DNA from 4 places in the Halobacillus sp. ABA4_118 genome. Region 1 is predicted to be linked to each of the others. Evidence: riboswitches for the same ligand, from Rfam matches in the RefSeq annotation. Region 1 holds a riboswitch; each other region holds the start of a gene.
What was found. Region 1 has a riboswitch for S-adenosylmethionine ahead of ACXAGL_RS08600 (methionine biosynthesis PLP-dependent protein). Riboswitches for the same ligand answer to the same signal wherever they lie in the genome.
Positions count from the first base shown of each region.

Region 2: another riboswitch for S-adenosylmethionine. It lies ahead of ACXAGL_RS18720 (methionine ABC transporter ATP-binding protein); the one in region 1 lies ahead of ACXAGL_RS08600 (methionine biosynthesis PLP-dependent protein).
Region 3: another riboswitch for S-adenosylmethionine. It lies ahead of ACXAGL_RS04205 (acetyl-CoA C-acyltransferase); the one in region 1 lies ahead of ACXAGL_RS08600 (methionine biosynthesis PLP-dependent protein).
Region 4: another riboswitch for S-adenosylmethionine. It lies ahead of metK (methionine adenosyltransferase); the one in region 1 lies ahead of ACXAGL_RS08600 (methionine biosynthesis PLP-dependent protein).

Region 1 is NZ_JBSWWS010000001.1:1,731,104-1,736,143, forward strand. Features, by position in the region: gene ACXAGL_RS08590 (bifunctional homocysteine S-methyltransferase/methylenetetrahydrofolate reductase) at 1-110, opposite strand, end outside; gene metC (cystathionine beta-lyase) at 107-1,288, opposite strand; gene ACXAGL_RS08600 (methionine biosynthesis PLP-dependent protein) at 1,285-2,400, opposite strand; SAM riboswitch class I at 2,504-2,614, opposite strand; gene ACXAGL_RS08605 (DUF4385 domain-containing protein) at 2,723-3,169, opposite strand; gene glsA (glutaminase A) at 3,159-4,127, opposite strand; gene ACXAGL_RS08615 (cytochrome d ubiquinol oxidase subunit II) at 4,222-5,040, opposite strand, start outside.
Region 2 is NZ_JBSWWS010000001.1:3,646,501-3,651,540, reverse strand. Features, by position in the region: gene ACXAGL_RS18735 (NAD(P)/FAD-dependent oxidoreductase) at 1-853, shown strand, start outside; gene ACXAGL_RS18730 (iron-containing alcohol dehydrogenase family protein) at 1,078-2,139, opposite strand; gene ACXAGL_RS18725 (carboxymuconolactone decarboxylase family protein) at 2,237-2,584, opposite strand; SAM riboswitch class I at 2,761-2,862, shown strand; gene ACXAGL_RS18720 (methionine ABC transporter ATP-binding protein) at 2,937-3,980, shown strand; gene ACXAGL_RS18715 (methionine ABC transporter permease) at 3,937-4,602, shown strand; gene ACXAGL_RS18710 (MetQ/NlpA family ABC transporter substrate-binding protein) at 4,637-5,040, shown strand, end outside.
Region 3 is NZ_JBSWWS010000001.1:840,172-845,211, forward strand. Features, by position in the region: gene ACXAGL_RS04195 (dihydrodipicolinate synthase family protein) at 1-653, opposite strand, end outside; gene ACXAGL_RS04200 (NAD-dependent epimerase/dehydratase family protein) at 653-1,669, opposite strand; SAM riboswitch class I at 2,175-2,279, shown strand; SAM riboswitch class I at 2,348-2,455, shown strand; gene ACXAGL_RS04205 (acetyl-CoA C-acyltransferase) at 2,527-3,681, shown strand; gene ACXAGL_RS04210 (acetoacetate--CoA ligase) at 3,702-5,040, shown strand, end outside.
Region 4 is NZ_JBSWWS010000001.1:383,013-388,052, reverse strand. Features, by position in the region: gene ytkD (RNA deprotection pyrophosphohydrolase) at 158-622, shown strand; gene pckA (phosphoenolpyruvate carboxykinase (ATP)) at 667-2,259, opposite strand; SAM riboswitch class I at 2,510-2,616, shown strand; gene metK (methionine adenosyltransferase) at 2,845-4,041, shown strand; gene ACXAGL_RS01990 (gamma carbonic anhydrase) at 4,185-4,697, opposite strand; gene ACXAGL_RS01985 (lysophospholipase) at 4,757-5,040, shown strand, end outside.

The DNA.
Region 1 (5,040 bases):
GAAAGGTTCAGTTCCTCGAAACACTGGTCGACCCCGTAGGAATAAAGAAGAGTCCCCATCGCCCCGTCTCCGACTAGTGTTTGTCTATGGAGGGCTTCACGTAATGTCATATACTCACCCTCCTGTCTTCAGTAGTCCGTTCGATTTGGTTCAAAGCCTGCGAAAAGTCTGCGATCAGGTCCTCCGGCTTTTCCAATCCGACCGATAAACGCAGCAGTCCGTCCGTGATGCCGCGTTTGGCCCGTTCCTCCTTAGGCATGGAGGCATGGGACATCCGCGCCGGGTACGATAAGATCGACTCGACAGCTCCAAGACTTACGGCATACACCGGAATTTCGACCGCTTTTGTGAATTGGCGGACCGCCTCCTCGTCACGGAGGCGGAACGATAGAACGGCTCCATACCCGTCGGATTGATACGTGTGGGTGGAATTCCCCGGATGACAGCGGAAGCCTGGGTAGTACACGTGCTCGACCAGAGGGTGACTGGATAAAGCTTCTGCGACTTTTGCCGCTGATTGAGATGATTGGGTGATTCGGCAGTGGAGTGTCTTCAGGCCGCGGAGCACGAGCCAGCAATCGTGTGCGCCCAGAATAGATCCGAAAGAATTCTGTAGAAAAGAAAGAGCCTCTGCGACATCTTCCCTGTTGGTCACAGCTAAGCCGGCAACGACATCACTGTGTCCGGCAATGAACTTCGTTGCACTATGGAGGACAAGATCGGCGCCAAGGTCGAGCGGACGCTGCAGGGCTGGTGTCATAAAGGTGTTATCGACAAAGGTGAGGCAGTTGTTCGCTTTGGCGAGTTTTGCCACTGCCCTTATATCAGTGATTTCAAGTGTTGGATTGGAAGGAGTTTCAATATATAACAGCTTCGTATTCGGCTTTATGGCTGTAGCCACTTCATGAAGATCGGTCATGTCAACAAAGGTGTGATCGATTCCAAAGCGGTGGAGAACATCGTGGATCATTCGGAAAGTCCCCCCGTATACGTCCTTGGTTATAACGATGTGATCCCCTTTGGATAAAAGCATGAACGCTGTGGAAATCGCTGCCATTCCGGAGGCGAAAGCAAAGCCTTTCGTGCCGTTTTCAAGGCCGGCGATCGTCTCTTCCAACGCTGTTCTTGTCGGGTTTCCCGACCGGCTGTAGTCGTAATCCCCCGGTGTGTCAAAATCCTGTTGGTGAAAGGTTGAGGCCTGTTGGATCGGGACACTCACCGCTCCGGTCTGCGGATCGAACTTCTGGTCGTTGTGAAGCAGGCGGGTCTGCAGGGAATGGGTATTCATTGGACGGATTCCTCCTTAGGTAATTGACTCAAAGTAGATTGAAGATCTCTCAAAAGATCATCGATGTGCTCCACGCCTACGGAAAAACGGAGCAGTTTATTGCACACGCCGTAGCGGACGCGTTCTTCTTCAGGGATATCGGCGTGGGTCTGGGTGGCGGGGTAGGTGATGAAGCTTTCCACACCTCCGAGACTTTCCGCGAAACTGATTAAATTCAATCCTCTTAGAAAAGGATCGATCCAGGCTTCTTCCTTTAGTCGGAAGGACACCATGCCGCCTTTTCCTGGGTAGAAAATATCACTCACACATGGATGATCCTCCAAGAATTGAACGACGGCTTTCGCGTTGCCTTCATGCTGCCTCATTCGTAGAGGCAGGGTTTTCATGCCGCGCATGACGAGCCAGGAGTCAAACGGCGACAGGACAGCTCCGGATGTATTTTGATGAAAAGCGAGCTTTTCGCTGATGTCTGCGCCTTTACTGACAAGCAGTCCGGCCAGAACATCGTTATGTCCGGCCAGGTATTTCGTCGCGCTGTGAATGACGACGTCCGCTCCTTCCTTCAGCGGCTGCTGGAGAACTGGTGTATAAAGGGTGTTGTCGACTATCAGCAGGAGGTCTTGTTTTTCTGCTAGTCCGGCCATCTGCCTGATGTCGGTTTGGTGCATGAGCGGATTTGTCGGAGTTTCAATGTAAACGGCTTTCGTACGTTCGGTCACATAAGAAGGCAGGTCATTCAGCCTTTCGTTTTCCAGGTAGGTAAACTGCAGACGGTAACGCTCCTTCATATGTTCAAATAAGCGGTAGGTCCCTCCATATAAATCTTCGGATACGAGAATTTCATCTCCTTCGCGGAAAAGAGAGAGGACGGTCTGGATGGCGGACATTCCGGAACTGAAGGCAAAACCTGCATCACCTTCTTCGATATCGGCGATGGAGGCTTCCAGGATTTTTCTTGTCGGGTTACCCGTCCGCGTATAATCAAATCCTGTAGATTCCCCGAGCCCTGGGTGCCGGTAAGGGGTGGAAAAGTAAACCGGTGGGTTGATCGCTCCATACGGTTCGTTCCGCTGGTTTCCTGTCTGGACGAATTTTGTTTCCGTGTGACACATAAAAATACTCCTTTCGTTTATGAACCGATCAAGAGAGGAAGCAGTGTGAAAACAAAAAGGACGCCTTCTCTAAGAAGAAGGCGTCCTGGATATCCAAGGCTTCTTCTTATCTTTCAAGTTGATCAACAACTTGCTGGAGTTAGCACCCTTCTGGTCGATACCAGGGGTTGCTGAGGCTTCACAGGGCCAGTCCCTCTGCCTCTCTTGATAAGAATATAATTGTAAGTTCATGTAAATGTTGATGACTACTCTACACTACTCAGAAAGTTTTGACAATATGCATGCGGAAGATTTTCCAATTTTTAATCGGAACGTCCTGATTTTATCCGTATTCCTTTTGGTGGGCCCGTTTTTTCTCAAGGTATTCTTCATCTTCGCGGACTTTGATCCATTTCTCTTCGAAAATCCGGGCTGATTCTGCTTTTTCCTCATCTATATCCCGGTCATTGATATCTCCATCGTCATCGTATTTTTTTCCGCCTTTATAATTGGCGTACCGTCGCGAGCGTGTATACCCCATCTGGAGGAATTTACGGGCCATATCCATGCCGACAAAATCATCGTTTTTCTTATACTCTTCGAACATGGCGTAGATTTTTTCTGACGACTCTTTTGCGATCTCAGGTGTTTTGAAGCGCCAGTGCTGCAGAATTTCACTTTTGTAGGGCTCGACGAGAAGCACCCCCTGTTCTCCGCGCCCGACGCGGTATTTTCCGGGTTCTTCTCTGAAATCAATGGAATCAAAATCCAGATCGTAATCAAAAGGCATGGTCCTTCGTCCTTTCTGTATTTTCTATGCCGAACATATTTAATTTCAGGTCCCTGGACATTTTTTTGATCAAAGCGCCGCCGGCTGTACTGTTTCCCTTTTCATCAATGGCAGGGCCGACGACACCGATGCCCATTCTTCCAGGAACCGTACCGATGATGCTCCCGGATACTCCGCTTTTACACGGGAATCCAGCTTCGACTGCGTAGTGACCGGAGGAGTTGTACATCCCGGAGGTCATCATGATGGCTTTTACGGTTCTTAGGTGGTGGGCAGGAATCAAGCTTTCTTCCGTATCTGGATCGAGACCGCCTTTAGCAAGGAACAAGCCGACCCGGGCAAAGTCATGACAGCACATCATGACTGAATTCATACGATAGTATAAATCCAGCGCTTCTTCCACATCGGTCACAAGGGTTCCTGTGCTGTGCATAAAGTAGGCGAGGGAACGGTTGCGCGAGCCGTTCGCCTTTTCTGCTTCGTACATCTCACCGCTCATTTCTAGATGATCGTTGCTGGTGATTTTCTTTAAGAAATTCATGTAGCGGTCGAACCGGTTTTCCACGCTCTGTCCTTTAATAAGGGAAGCTGTAGCGATGGCGCCCGCGTTAATCATCGGATTGAAAGGCTTGCTTGTGTCATAGGATTCCAGCTGGCTGATGGAATTGAAGAAATCTCCCATCGGCTCCATTCCTACAGTTTGAAAAACACGGTCCTTTCCGAAGTCCTGGAGAGCAAGCATCAAGCTGATGACTTTTGAGGTACTCTGCATCGGAATGTATTTAGCATGATCCCCGGCGCTGTAACTCGAGCCGTCTGTCGTGATGATGCTGACGCCGAGGTAGTCTTTATTTGCCTCCCCGTAATCAGGAAGGTTCATATTCACCTTTCCTTGAGAAGCATAGGGACGGCTGTCTTCAATGGCTTCTTCCAAATAGGAGTTCGATAGTTCTGTCATAGCGTTTCTCCTTTTTTGTAGTTCAGTACCCTTTTACAGAAAGTGGGTAAACAAAAAAGAGCAGCCATCCCCGCAGGGAAGTGGCTGCATGTGCTTACTGCTGCTTTAAGTAGCGCCGGTCTTTCAGGAACAACCTCCAGAATAAATAGAAGGCTGGAATCAAAATTCCGAACCCGACGGCGTAAACGATCAGCATCGGATAGAAGGTGGACGCGTTGGTGAACCCATCGCTGACTGTTAAATCCGGGTAAATCAAGTACGGCAGGTGGGCGGATCCGTAGGCATAAATAGCGAATCCGTACTGCAGCACGATCATGATGACGGCAGGTCGGGCCCGTCCCTTTCTTCCGTCCGGTTTTTTCAAAAACAAAAGAACATAGCCGATCAGGAAAAACAATAAGGAAAGACCGAAGATGAGCCAGTTCTGCTCAATATTATCAACGATCCAACCAGCTTCTTCAGGAAACGTTCCAATGGTCAGCATAGCGACGGCGATGCTGACAGGTCCGAGCCAAAGAGCATGTTTCCGGAAGGTATCATACGCGTCCCAATCTTCGGCTTCCTTGGCATAATCCATTAAGAAGACGGAAGAAATGAACAGTTCTGTCGAAAGGCCGAACAATACGTGCATGTACAGCGTCGGATGGGTCAGAAGATCTCCGTATTCCAACCGTGGATAATCATCTTCGAAACTGATGAACCCACCGAGGGTGATCGGGAGAATACTAACGAGCAGGGCAGGAATGATCAGCCCTGTGACCCCGGAGGTGACACGAAGGAGTCCGACAAATTTCCCAGCATAGTGCTGGAACACCATAAAGGTGGTGCGGATCGTCAGGAGCAGCAGTCCGAGCGCGACAGGAACAAGCAGGACACTGCTCAGAAGCGTCGTTGCATAAGGGAAAAACGTGAC
Region 2 (5,040 bases), 1.9 Mb from region 1:
TTCTTTTAACACCCATGTCAATTCCATTACACGGGTGGATGAAAGTTTCCGTCTCGTTACAGATTGTGAGGAGTTTCTAAGTCGAAAAGTTATGCTTGCGACAGGAAACAGCGGCCGGGAGTGGTTCGCACGGATAACGGAACCGCTTGGCATCGAACCGCGGGAGACGCGGCTGGACCTGGGTGTACGGGTGGAAATGCGGGGCGGCCAGCTGGATGCTCTCCTAAAAGAATCATTTGAAACGAAACTTTTGAAAAAAACGTCACGTTTTACGGCCTACACATACTGTATGAATCCCAAAGGCAGGATTATTCGAAAACATCAGCATGAACTTGTCATGCCTGATGGTCAGAATTCACGAGAACAAGGGGTACCGGGAGAAAATTTGAATTTCACTTTGTTTGTCCCCCGTTACTTTCCGAGTCTAAAGCAGGCGGTGGAAGAAGCATCACGCGTCATTAAAGGAATCAATCGTTCGAGGGGAAGAATCGTGGTCCAGCGTCTTGAAGATTTGAAAAAGGGAAAGGGGACGACTTCACTTCATGCAAACTCCGTGATTCCTTCTCTTTCCGCTGACGAAGGATCGCTGATAGAAGAAGTGCCACATATTTATATAGAGGCTCTCATCGAGTTCCTGACCTCTCTCGAAGCAGCGATAGGTGAACCGGTGGATCCTGACACGCTGCTTTATGGGCTTGATGCTAAATTCTACGAACCAGTTATTCCAACCAACAGGAATTTTGAAACGGACGTCCCGGGACTGTTTCTGGTCGGAGACTGCTCGTCCGTCACTCATTCCTTGTCCCAGGCAGCGGCTAGTGGGATTTATGTCGGAGAGGTAATAGGAGGGTAAAGGAAACGATCGTTTCCTCAGCCTTTAGAAAAAACATATCTTGTCCTGGATCATGCCTTCTCATCTGGATGTTCGCGTCCGGCTGACCGGTGGATGCCTGCCGCGGTCCCGGCCTGGGCTGACTTGGGCAGGAAATACAAATCGTTGTATGGAGTAGCTTCACTTGGGTATGCTCTTCCATACCAGGCAACAAGAAAATTGAAAATGGTTAACCGTATCAGCGGTTAACCATTTTCAATCTGAGTCATCGCTTCCTCCACTTGGGCGGCATCCATGACGCTCATTAATCGGATGGATTCCCCCGGTTTTACAGCATGTTCCGCTGTTATGGAGATGGCTTCTGCCTTGTTGGTCAAGTTAAAGTCATCGAGGGTTACCGGCAGGTTCATCTCCTGGTAATAAGGGGTGAGTGTTTCAATTTCATCAAAGCGGCCTTCCAGAGCAAGCTGGACGAGAATACCATAAGCCACTTTTTCTCCGTGAAGGAAAGCGTGGGTTTCCGGTACTTTGGTTAAGCCGTTATGGATTGAATGGGCTCCGGCGATTCTTCCATAACTATCCCCGTATCCACCGACCATACCGCCAGCCATAATAATGGTTTCCACGACTCTCATGAAGGCAGGTATGACGGCTTGCTGACGAACGGCTTCCACAGCTTCTCTGCCATCTTGTATGAGAACATCCCTGCATAATCCGGCCGCGTGCAGCGCAATGTCTACGGAAATCGGTTTGGAGGCGAGAGACCTTGTGAGAACATCCGCTTCATACCATTTGGCGAGCGTATCGCCGATGCCGGCCCTGAGATAAGGTTCCGGGGCACGAACGAGCAGATCAGGCTCTACAAGCAGCATCCATGTACTACGTGGATAAATAATGTATTCCTCAAAATTCCCTTCATCATCGTAAAACACACTGAGCGGCGTCCAAGGTGCGCAGTTTGAGGCTAGTGTAGGAATGAGCACGACTGGAATATTCAATTGATCGGCACAGGCTTTTCCGAGATCAAGGACCTTTCCGCCTCCGATGCTGATCAAGACGTCACAGTCCCGCAGGGCTTCACTGAGACGCATGACCTCTTTATGGGAGCACTCCCCGTTATAGGCTTCCGATTGGACCGGCATCGTCAGCTTTGGAAAATAGGGCTGAGCAGCCTTCCACGACTGCTCACCGTGAATGATTCCTGCTTTTGCAAAGGCCTGGTTTTCCAACAATTCAGGGATGTTCCTTAAAATTCCAGGCTCAGCTTTATAAATCGCAGGTGCTCCTTGTACAGTTACGTTTTTCATGGTTGATCACCTCTGGTAATGATATAGCCATCATTATCCAGATGACAGAATAATATGTCAATAACAAAACAGGGAGCAGGCCCCCCGGTTTTGCAGCTTAACGGTTTCGGAATTCCTGAAGAATGTTCAGACCTGTGGTGACGGCCTGACTCATGGCAGAGCCCCCGCCGTAAGCAGCTGATACACCCATCGTTTCATAAATTTCCTTGTCCGAACAATCTGCTTCGACGCACTGATCCATGTGATAGGCCATACTGGCTTCATCTCCATCTTTCACACTGATGGCAAGAGCCATTAAGTGCTTGGTACCTTTGCTGAGTTCTCCGTCTTCAAAGAACGAGCCGGTAAAGTGATTGTATTCTTTTGTGGCCTCCGGCAGGTGTTCGGTCAGGGTTTCAATGCCATTTCTATATTCTTTAAGCAGGTCTTCTCCTTGTTTGTTCATTCTTTCACTCTCCCTTTTCTTTGTTATTCCTTTTATTCCTTCCTCTTCCAGTCACTTAAACAACGTAATAGGCTTCCCGGCACATCCCTGTCCATTGATGAAATGTTGGGAAAATTGTTTACAAATGCAGAATGATGCGTTAAAGTTGTAAATCATAAACGAATAGCAACAACTAATTCTTATCAAGAGTGACTGAGGGAAAGGCCCGTAGACGTCACAGCAACCTTCCATGTGGAGTGGTGCTAAATCCGCCGGAATGATATTCCGGGAGATAAGAGTTTGGCTGATAGTTATGCGAAACTCTCTTCTTGATAAGGAAGAGAGTTTTTTTATTAGGTAAAGGAGGACGGTTATGATTTCCATCCAGGAGCTCAGTAAAATTTACACATCCAAGAAAAAACAGGTGATCGGGGTGGACAAGGTTTCTCTCGATATTCAGGAGGGGGAAATCTATGGAATCGTCGGATACAGTGGAGCTGGTAAGAGTACACTCCTCCGATGCATGAACATATTGGAACGCCCGACATCAGGAAAGGTTTATATCGATGGGATCGATCTGCTTTCTCTCTCCAAAAAGGACCTTAGAAAAGCACGACAGTCCATCGGCATGATTTTCCAGGGGTTCCACCTTGCTATGGGGAAAACGGTTTTGGAGAACGTGGCCTTTGCTTTGAAAGCGGCCGGTAAACCAAAACAGGAGCGCAATGATCGTGCCAGGCGTCTGCTGGAACTTGTAGGTCTTAGCGATAAAGCCGATCAGTACCCCGCTCAATTGAGTGGAGGGCAGAAGCAGCGGGTCAGTATTGCCCGGGCACTGGCCAACGATCCTAAAGTGCTGCTGTGCGATGAAGCAACTTCCGCACTCGATCCGAACACGACACAGTCGATCCTGAAACTATTAAAGAAAATCAACCGGGAGCTCGGACTGACCATTGTATTGATTACACACGAAATGGAAGTGGTGAAAGAAATCTGCGACCGTTGTGCGGTCATGGAAGAAGGAAAAGTGGTAGAACAGGGGGCGGCCTACGAAATTTTCGCCTCTCCTCAAAATGCTTTGACAAAGCGGTTTATTCGAACAGTGATCGATTTCCATGTTCCGGAAGAACTGCTGAAAAACAGCCGCGGCACCATTGTCCAGATGAAGTTTACCGGCGGACAGGCCGGGGATACGGTTGTGTCGGATCTGCTTCAGAACTATAAAATCAAGGGAAACATCCTGCATGGAAATGTGGATTATATACAGGAAAAAGCCCTCGGTACATTTGTTATGGAATTAACCGGTGACCCGCAGGAAGTAGGGAGAGCTGTGGAAAATCTGAAAACGATACTGGATGAAGTGGAGGTGCTGAATCATGATCGATCAGCTGATCAACCTGTGGCCCGAGCTGAATAAATCATTTATGGAAACATTGATCATGGTAGGGATCGGACTTGGCGTAGCCGTTATCGCCGGTCTGCCTCTGGGGTTGCTGCTATTTGTTACCGACCGTGACTTGTTTTTGGAAAACAAATGGATCAAAGGAGCTGTGGGCATTTTTGTAAACCTTGTCCGTTCCATTCCATTTATCATCCTGCTTGTGTTTTTATTCCCATTTACTAATTTTCTTTTAGGTACGACAACAGGACCGATTGCCGCCTCCGTTGCTTTATCGGCCGCAGCGATTCCTTTTTATGCAAGAATTGTAGAATCATCCGCCAGGGATATTGATAAAGGCGTCATAGAAGCGGCTATCGCATGTGGGGCTTCCCCATGGCTGATTATTAAAGATATCATTTTTCCTGAAATCAAGCCGGGCTTGATCAGTGGTTTAACGATAACAGCCATCAGCTTGATCGGGTATTCCGCAATGGCCGGCGCAATTGGCGGTGGAGGGATCGGCGACCTCGCCATCCGGTACGGGTATTACCGTTATGATAATTTCGTCATGTTTACAACGGTTATTGTGTTGATCGTCCTTGTTCAGGTAGTCCAGTACGCTGGGGATTTCCTGGCAAAAACAGTGAAAAAGAGTTAATCCAAGACGAAACGAAGTTCAGGAGGAAGATAAAATGAAAAAAATCGTAACCTTGTTTGCAGCCTTAACAATCATTACTTTTTTGTCTGCCTGTGGTGGCGGAGAAGAAAATGCAGATGCAGAAGAGAAGAAAACCATCCGATTCGGTGCAACATCCGGTCCTTACAGTGATATGGTCACCGAAGCGATTGCTCCGCTGCTGGAGGAGAAAGGCTATGAAGTAACCAATAAAGAGTTTACAGATTATGTGCAGCCTAACAAAGCGTTAGCCAATGGTGATCTGGATGCCAACCTGTTCCAGCACAAAATCTATTTAGAGTCCTTTGCCGAAGAACACAACCTGGATCTGTCCGAGGTCATTGTTGTTCCAACAGCACCTATGGGTATTTATTCCAGTGAGTATCAGAATATCGATGGTGTTGAAACAGGCAGTACGAT
Region 3 (5,040 bases), 890 kb from region 1:
AGATCATCCACAATATGGTCATCATTCCCGGTGTACAAAGCGATGTCATCCCTTCTTTTCGAATGGCACACAGCCCTCACTACATCAATGGTTTGATATCGGTCAAAGGGAGCAAGTTTAATGGCACACACGCCCGGAATATCGGCAAAAGCACACCAGAATTGATAAGAGAAGACACGTCCACCGACGGCGGGCTGCAGGTAAAAACCGAAGACCGGCATGATTTCTGCCACGGCCTTGACTCTTTCTAAATGCTCTTCTTCATTTAAATGGGAAAGTCCCCCCATGCTTACAAGCGCAAGGTCATACCCCAAATCTTTGGCTGTTTCCGCTTCCTCCCGCGCTTGTTCCACCTCTCCTACGACGCCGGCCACTTTAATGAACGGGCGGGACAAATTTGCTTGGTCGATTTCTTCAACAGCCAACCGCAGCACCGTTTCGTACAAATCAATGCCTTCGTCCCTGATTTCGAATTGAGTCGTATGAACACCGACCGCGACGCCACCGGCTCCGCATGAGATGTAGTAATTCGTCAAAGCCCGCTGTCTTTCTTCGTCCAGCGTACGATCCTTGCGCAAAGCAAGCGGGTGGGCCGGTATGACCGTCCCTTCATGCAGCAACGCACGAATGGAGGATGATAAGGTCTGCTCCATTAGTATCGCCCCTTTCGTTCTTGAAAGTGAGTCGGTTTATCCAGCACCTGCCCCTGACCTTTCACCCAATCTGCTGTCCAATCCAGCATTTGACGGATGCCGATGTTCGGGTAACCGAATACTTCATGAGCTCGAGAAGCATTGCTCAACAGGGCCGTTTCCTGCTCCTCTCCAACAAAAACCGGCTGTCTGTGGAGCTTCTCACCAAGCCTCTCTGCGAGCCATCGGACAGATAGTGTCTCCGGCCCCGTAAGATTCAAGGTGACGGGAGGAGAATCACAATGTAAAAGGGAACGAATAGCTGCCTCGTTCGCATCCCCCTGCCAAATGACATTCACATGGCCCATATTCAAATCGATTGGAGTGCCTTCATTCACCGCCTTTGCGACTTCCAATAAAACACCGTAACGCAGATCAATGGCATAATTCAGACGCAGGTGTAACAAAGGTGTTCTATATTTATGAGAAAAATGAGTGAAAACACGCTCCCGTCCCAGAGCGGACTGGCCATACTCACCGACCGGACCCGTGGCATGCTCCTCCGACGCCCCACTATGACCGACCGAAGTCTGAGGGTACACATTCCCCGTAGAAAAAGACACGATCCTGGAATTCTTGAACTTCTCCGCCACTCTCCCAGGTAAATAAGCATTCATCGCCCACGTGAAATGCTCATTCCCAGCCGTTCCGAATTTGTTCCCTGCCATGTATAGGACATTATCCATCTCAGGTAAGGCCTGAAGTTCTTCCTCATTCAATAAATCCGCAGCGATGGTCTCAATCCCATGTTCATGCAGCTCTGCTCGCAATGTTTCATTAGAAAACCTGGAAACTCCTATCACCTTTTTCTGCACTTGGGCCTGGTCCATTGCATTTTTAGCAAGTTTCGCTAACGTCGGTCCCATTTTTCCGCCTACCCCTAAAATCAAGATGTCTCCATCGATTTTCGTTATATCGTCCACTAACGCCTCTGATGGTGTACACATGACTGACTCGAGTTCTTCTATCGTTTCCACATTGAAACCTCCTCATAATAATTACTCCTCTTATAAGAAAGTTTAGATAACTGCATGTGTTAAAACAACGACTTAAATATGTCCCTTTTTATTCAATGAAGAAGCCCTGGGGCGTCCTAAACCAAAGGAATTCGTTCGCTTACCTCGATGAGATTATATGAACCAGACAGAGCGTCGGACGAATGAGCATTTGCGTACTCCCGAGGGAAAGGAGAGTCCATTTAGTGAAAATGTGGGGAATGAAATTCTGGAGCTATGCAACAATACAATGCAAAGACAAATCATTAACTAAGAACAGGTAAAACACCACCAACTTGTCAGTCATGGCTTGGTAGTGTTTTTCTATGGATTATTCTGAAAAACTCTAAAAAGTGCCTCGTAAATTGGTTAATCCCTTACCCAAAAAGGACACCAAATAAAATTAATTTTCTCACTTTTCTATCAAATCCATTGACACTTATCCTTTGCCCTGCTAACATGGCACTTAACCAAATAAAGGAAGAACATCTTATCCAGAGAGGTGGAGGGACTGGCCCTGTGAAACCCGGCAACCGCTATATTGATAGCAAGGTGCCAAATCCTACTGAGTGAATGCTCAGGAAGATAAGAGATGCTTACAATCTCTAACCTCTCTATCTTTGATAGAGAGGTTTTATATGTTTCCAATTGAATACCGATTTCTTATCCAGAGAGGCAGAGGGACTGGCCCATTGACGCCCGGCAACCAGCAAGCAGACGCTTGAAAAGGTGCTAATTCCTGCAGGAGATGATCCTGGAAGATAAGAAGAGCCGAGAGCCCTCTTCTTATTTTTGTGAAGAGGGCTCTTACTATTATAAAAACAGGAGTTGTTCCATATATGACGACAGTACTTCTAGACGGCATCCGCACCCCCTTCGGTAAATGGAAAGGGGCTTTGAAAAAGAAATCCGCAGCAGAACTTGGGTCTCATGCGCTGAGCGCTCTATTAGAGAGAAACCCGGCCGCGAAACAAGCCGATGGTGTGCTGCTCGCCCAGGTGATTCAGGCGGGAGGCGGCCAAAATCCTGCGAGACAGGCCGCTTATCAAGCGGGGGTGGATATCGGTACGCCCGCTATCACACTGAACAATGTCTGTTTGGGAGGCATCGCTACAGTTACCGACGCCTCTCGCAGGCTGCAATTGAAGGAAGGAGAGCTGTACATTGTCGGCGGATTCGACTCGATGACGAATGCTCCTCATACCGCTCCTGTCCGGGCTTCTTCCGGACTTGGTCACAGCACGCTGAAGGACACCTTACTGAACGACGGGTTGTGGTGCGCCTTGTGCGATGTGTCGATGGGAGCACTGACCGATGAGAAGAACCACTCCTTCGAGATCAGCCGGGAGGAACAGGATGAATACGCCGCCCTTTCCCAGCAGCGGGCAGCGGACGCTCAGGAAAATGGCTGGCTGGAGCCGGAAATAAGTCCTTTTACTGAACGACTCGCAGAAGATGAAGGCATCCGTAAAGGGACGACAGCCGAAAAATTATCGAATCTACCTCCCGCCTTTTCCAGCGAAGGCACGATCACCGCAGGCAATGCCTCTCAAATGACGGACGGCGCGAGCGTTGGGATCGTTACCACGAAGGAAAAAGCGGAAGCCCTCGGCCAACAGCCGTTGGCGGAAATCATCGACTGGTCAGAGATTGCCGGGCCGGATCCGAGTTTACAAACGAAGCCATCACAGGCCATTCAGAAGCTGTTAGACAAACACCAGTTGACCACGGACGATATCGATTTGTTTGAAATCAATGAAGCCTTTGCCAGTGTCGTGATTGCCAGCTGCCGGGAGCTCGGAATTGATTATGACCGCGTCAATGTGAACGGCGGCGCGATCGCTCTCGGCCATCCTTTAGGCGGGACAGGCTTCCGGCTCGTTCTGACGCTTGCCCATGAACTGAAACGACGCGGCGGAGGCAAAGGCATCGCTTCCCTCTGCGGCGGTGGCGGCCAGGGGATGGCCCTGTTGATCGACGTTCCCCATTCATAATTCGAAAGGAGACAAGTCCCATGAATACACCCATTACAGCTCAGCGTTCCCCTTACCTATGGGAACCATCAAACGAACGAATCGAACAGTCGCATATCAAAGCTTTTGCTGACTATACCAATCAGGCGCTCTTCCCTTATGAACGGTTCCACCGCTGGTCCGTTTCCCACCTTTCCGAGTTTTGGTCAGCCGTATGGGATTACGCAGGGATCATTGGAGAAAAGGGAGACCGTGTGTTTGTTCCCGGTCCTTCGATGCCGGATAGTGCATGGTTTCCGGACGCCCGCTTGAATTTCGCTGAAAACCTGCTGCGCGGGTCGCTTGACCGGATCGCGGCCTATGAAGCGAATGAGGAAGGCCTCGCCCGAAGCATCACGCTGCAGGAACTGAAACAATCCGTGGCCAAAGCCCAGGAAGGGTTCAAACAATTGGGGGTCCAGGAAGGTGACTGTGTCGCCGGCATCACGACGAACGATATCCAGGGACTCGTCGCTCTGCTTGCCACGACATCATTAGGCGCCACCTGGACATCCTGCTCCCCGGACTTCGGAACAAAAGGAATCGTCGACCGCATTGGTCAGGTGAAACCGAAAGTATTGATCGCGGCACTCTCCTATCAATATAAGCAGAAGCCCTTCGATATCGAAGATAAAATCAAACAGACGACCGAGCACTTGGAAGGACTATCCGCGGTCGTCACGGTCGGAGGAGAAACGTCGATTGAAGACATCCCGACTCTATCCTGGAGCGAGCTTTGCCGCAATGAAGCCGAAGAGCCTGCGTTCCAACCCGTTCCCTTTAATCATCCCCTGTATATTTTATATACATCCGGAACGACGGGGCTTCCGAAAGCGATCGTCCATTCTGTCGGAGGCACCCTCCTGCAGCATGTGAAGGAACACCAGCTCCACTGTGATGTCCAGCAGGATGATGTGTTGTTCTGGTACACCAACACCGCCTGGATGATGTATCCGTGGCTCGTTTCCGGACTCGCCAGTGAAGCGGCCATCCTGTTGTATGACGGCTCTCCCGTAAGAAAGGATTCCCTCACCCATTTATGGGACATTGCGGATGAAGCCGGCATCACCCATTTCGGCACAAGCCCGAAATATTTAGACACACTGATGAAAGAAGAAGTTGATTTGAAAAGCAGTCATTCTCTTCACTCCTTGAAAAGTGTGCAGTCGTGCGGAGCTCCCCTGGCACCCGAGCAGTACACCTGGATCTATCAAACCATCAAAGAGGATCTGTTCCTCGCTTCCATTTCCGGCGGAACGGAAATCATCGGCTGTTTCGTGATGGGCTCTCCGGTCCACCCTCTGAAGCAGGGAGAAATCGCCTGCAAAGCGTTAGGGATGG
Region 4 (5,040 bases), 1.3 Mb from region 1:
TGAAGCGGTTCTTTCGTACATAATCGGGGGATTTTGTGTCGGTACGGACCGGAAATCCTACAAGTAGAGAGGGACTGGTTTGTATTTGCGGCTGCTTATGGTACGATTTAAACAGGAAAGCGAACGTATAACAAGGATTAAAGGCAGTTGAAGAGACATGAAAACTTTTTATGATTTTTATCAAAATCCTGTCCGGTTATCCTTCGAGGATCACCCTTTTTCTGAAGAGCCGAAACATGTGTGGATCATCTGCCGCTTTCGTGATCAGTGGCTGTTAACCCGGCACAAAGACAGAGGGCTCGAATTCCCTGGTGGGAAAGTAGAAGAAGGGGAGACGGCGGAACAGGCAGCAGTAAGAGAAGTGAAAGAAGAAACAGGAGCCGATATTGATGATCTGACTTATCTTGGGCAGTATCATGTCGATGGAAAAGGCGGAACTGTCATCAAGAATGTCTATTTTGCTACAATATCTGAGCTGGCTGATCAGGATCATTATTTTGAAACGCATGGTCCTGTCCTTTTCCGGCATCTGCCGGGAAACTTGAAAAATAACGACCGGTTCAGCTTCATGATGAAGGATGAGGTTCTGCCGGAATGTTTAAAGCGTCTGGAACACCGCTGAACAGAAAAAATCCGCCGTTTGGATAACGGCGGATTTTTTTCTGTTTAGTTTGTGTGGTGGGTCGGGCCGGCCTGTTTGATTTTATCACTGGCATACGTGAACTTTTTGAAGTTGGCATGAAACTTTTCAGCAAGTTCTTTGGCACTTTCATCATAAGCGGCAGGATTGTTCCACGTTTTTCTCGGGAATAAGACTTCGTCCGGTACTCCCGGGCAGTGGGTCGGGATGTGAAGGCCGAACACAGGGTCTTTATAAGTTTCGGCAGAACTCAGTTCACCTTCCAGAGCGGCATGGATCATGGAACGCGTGTAACTCAGTTTGATACGCTCGCCTTCTCCGTAGGCTCCCCCTGACCAGCCTGTATTGACAAGGAAGACGTCCGTATTGAACTGGTCTATTTTCTCTCCGAGCATTTCAGCATATGCTGATGGAGCAAGCGGAAGGAAAGGGGAGCCGAAGCAGGCGGAGAAAGTCGCTTCCGGCTTGGTAATCCCTCTCTCTGTTCCAGCCAGTTTACTCGTATAGCCGCTTAGAAAATGGTACATCGCCTGTTCTTTTGTTAAACGGCTGATTGGTGGGAGGACTCCCGTGGCATCAGCTGTCAAGAAAATGATGGCATTTGGGTGGCCGGCAATACTTGGCTGGACTGTATTATCAATGTGATCCAGTGGGTAGGCGGCCCGTGTATTTTCCGTCAGGCTCGTATCGTCATAATCCGGCGCGTGCGAATCCGGCTGAAGGACGACGTTTTCCAAAACCGAGCCGAAATGAATGGCATCATAGATCTGCGGTTCTTTTTCTTTGGACAGGTTGATGCACTTCGCATAGCATCCCCCTTCAATGTTAAAGACACCGTAGGGGGACCAGGCGTGCTCATCGTCCCCGATCAGGCGGCGCTGAGGATCAGCGGACAGAGTCGTTTTTCCTGTGCCCGACAGACCGAAGAACAGAGCAACGTCGCCTTCTTTGCCGATGTTGGCCGAGCAGTGCATCGGAAGGACGTTCTTTTCCGGAAGCAGGTAGTTCATGACGGAGAAGATGGACTTCTTGATTTCCCCTGCGTATTCTGTTCCTCCGATGAGGACAACGCGGTGTTTAAACGAAACCATGATGAACGCTTCGGAATTCGTACCATCCACGTCAGGATCTGCTTTGAAGGTTGGAGCAGATATGACAGTGAACTCTGTGTCATGCTCCTCCAATTCGGATGCCTCCGGCCGGATGAACATTTGGCGGGCGAATAAGTTGTGCCAGGCGAATTCTGTAAGAACCTGCATAGGAAGGCGGTAGCGCTCATCCGCTCCTGCAAAACCTTTGAAGACGAATAACTCCCTGCGGTCTTTCAAATAATCGAGCACTTTATGGTATAATTTCACAAACGTATCATCGTCAATAGGCTGGTTCACAGCACCCCATTCGACTTTATCTTCGGTTACGTCGTCACGGACAATGAATTTGTCCTTTGGTGAGCGTCCCGTATAGGTACCTGTCGTAGCCTGAACGGCCCCTTTTTCCGTTAGTGTACCTTCATTGCGGTATAAAATCTTTTCCACTAAATGTGGAACAGATAATTGGTGGTGGACATGGTCCTGGGAAAGTAGAAGATTAAGTTCTGACAGTTGGTTTATTGTACTCATATGCATCGTCCCGCCTTTGCAGTTTAATAATGTGAGATTAGTATAACACATTTATTTTAATCGTCCATACTATTCAGTGGATTGTGGGAAAGTTTTCAACACTGCCATATTTCATGGCTGTTATTATCCTATGATGGTTTGAACAGAACGTTTATCCAGGTTGAATCTGGATGGAAGGGGTGCGTCGAAACCCGATGAATCCAATTGACATTAAACACGCTTTTCGATACGATAGCTGAGAACGGAAACTCTCTTATCCAGAGTTGGTGGAGGGACAGGCCCTTTGAAACCCAGCAACCGTCCGCAGGGACATGGTGCTAACCTGAAGCAAGGAGTCAGCTCCTTGGACGATAAGAGCGAAAGGAAGCAGCCCCTTTCCTCGGTATAGGAAGGGTTTTTTCTTTTTATAAGAAGGAAATGTCCATGACCAGGCCTTGCCGCCTGTTTATTATTTCTGACTGAGAACGTGCACGAAAACGTTTTCGGATCCAGGATGACACTATGAAATGAACTTATGTTTTTCTACACATACTGGTAAAGAGTTCCGTCTAATACTTTGTACTTACAGAAGGAGGAGTTTTTAGAATGCCAGCGAACCGCCGGTTATTCACATCAGAATCCGTGACAGAAGGTCATCCGGACAAAATCTGTGACGCTATTTCTGATGCTATTTTAGATGAAATTTTAAAAAACGACCCGAATGCAAGGGTGGCATGTGAGACAACAGTAACTACGGGACTTGTCCTGGTTTCCGGTGAAATCAGTACGAATACCTATGTTGATATTCCATCGATCGTGCGCCAGACGATTAAAGATATTGGATATACACGAGCAAAATACGGCTTTGATGCAGATACATGTGCCGTTTTGACGGCTATTGATGAGCAGTCCCCGGATATCGCAGGGGGAGTGGATGTTGCGCTTGAATCCCGTGAAGGGAAAATGAGCGATGATGAAATAGAAGCCATCGGTGCCGGTGACCAGGGACTGATGTTCGGCTTTGCCAACAATGAAACGCCCGAATTGATGCCGCTGCCTATTTCTCTTGCCCACAAACTTTCCAAGCGTCTTTCTGATGTCCGCAAAGACGGAACACTCGATTACCTTCGTCCTGACGGCAAGACGCAGGTAACGATTGAATATGATGAAAATGATCAGCCGGTCCGCGTGGATACGATTGTTATTTCGACGCAGCACGCTGAAGAAGTCACGCTCGAACAGATCCAGAAGGATTTGAAAGAGCAGGTGATCGGGCCCGTTGTACCGGAAGGCTATATTGATGATGAAACCAAATACTTTATCAATCCGACCGGGCGTTTTGTAATCGGAGGTCCTCAAGGGGACGCCGGTTTAACAGGACGTAAGATCATCGTAGATACGTACGGTGGATATGCGCGTCACGGTGGTGGTGCCTTCAGTGGGAAGGATGCGACCAAAGTGGACCGTTCTGCTGCATACGCGGCTCGTTATGTTGCGAAAAACATCGTAGCTGCAGGTCTTGCGGATACAGTGGAAGTCCAGCTCGCCTATGCAATCGGGGTGGCCCAGCCGGTTTCCATTTCCATCAATACCAGCGGGTCCGGCAAAGTGTCGGAAGAAAAGCTGGTGGACGCTGTGCGTGACTTGTTTGACCTCCGTCCTGCTGGAATCATTAAAATGCTCGATCTTCGTAAACCTATTTACCGTGATACGTCTGCCTACGGCCATTTTGGACGGACAGATGTTGAGTTTCCATGGGAACGTACGGATAAAGCGGAAGAGCTCAGCGGTCGTTTTCAATAAAAAAAAGCTGTTTCCTTGTTGGAGGAAACAGCTTTTTTATTTTCACGAGTTGCACAAACGGCAGAGTACGCATTGATTTGATACGGCTATCCACTTCCCTCTGTATGTCTTCTGATCATGCAGGCATCGAGCTGAAAAGCATTTCAGCCCCGAAGGTTCTTATAGTACTGCCCTTTTGCGACATACGATTTCCGGATCCGGTCCATTTCCTTGTAATCCTCTTCTGTTAAGGAACGGATCACCTTGGCCGGCCGTCCGAAGGCCAGTGTATCCGGAGGGATTTCTTTTCCGGGCGGAACAAGGCTTCCTGCTCCGATAAAGGCCCGCTCCCCTATGACAGCGCCATCCAGAATCATGGATCCCATGCCGATCAAAGCGTCCTGTTTAATGTGTGCAGAATGCAGGGTAACCTGGTGCCCGACCGTAACGCCGTCTTCCAGTATGAGAGGCTGGTCAGGGCTTTGGTGCAGCATGCTCAGATCCTGGACATTTGTGTTCTTACCGATATGTACCGATGAGACATCGCCGCGGATGACCGTCTTAAACCAGATGCTTGCGTTCTCTTCTATGACAACATCCCCGGTAATGACGGCATCTTCTGCTGTAAAAGCTGATGGGTGGATGAGAGGTCGTTTTCCTTTATATTCGCAAATCATACGAAGCCCCCTTATAATATGAGTAACATCAGTATATCAAATGAAAAGAGGGATCGGCTGTGGAAAAACTGGAATCGGCCCGTGATCGTGCAACCATCATTCTCGTCCATGGCGCTTTTGAGCATAAGGGAAGGTATAAGGAACTTGCTGATCGTTTCCGTCAGGACGGTTTTTCGGTGATTTATGGAGACCTGCCGGGGCAGGGGTTGTCTGATGGGAAGAAAGGTCATATCCGTTCGTTTGGTGATTACGTTGAAACCATTCAAAGCTGGTATGAGCAGGCGGATCCGGATAAAAAAATTTTCCTTCTCGGCCACAGCATGGGGGGATTGGCTGTGATTCG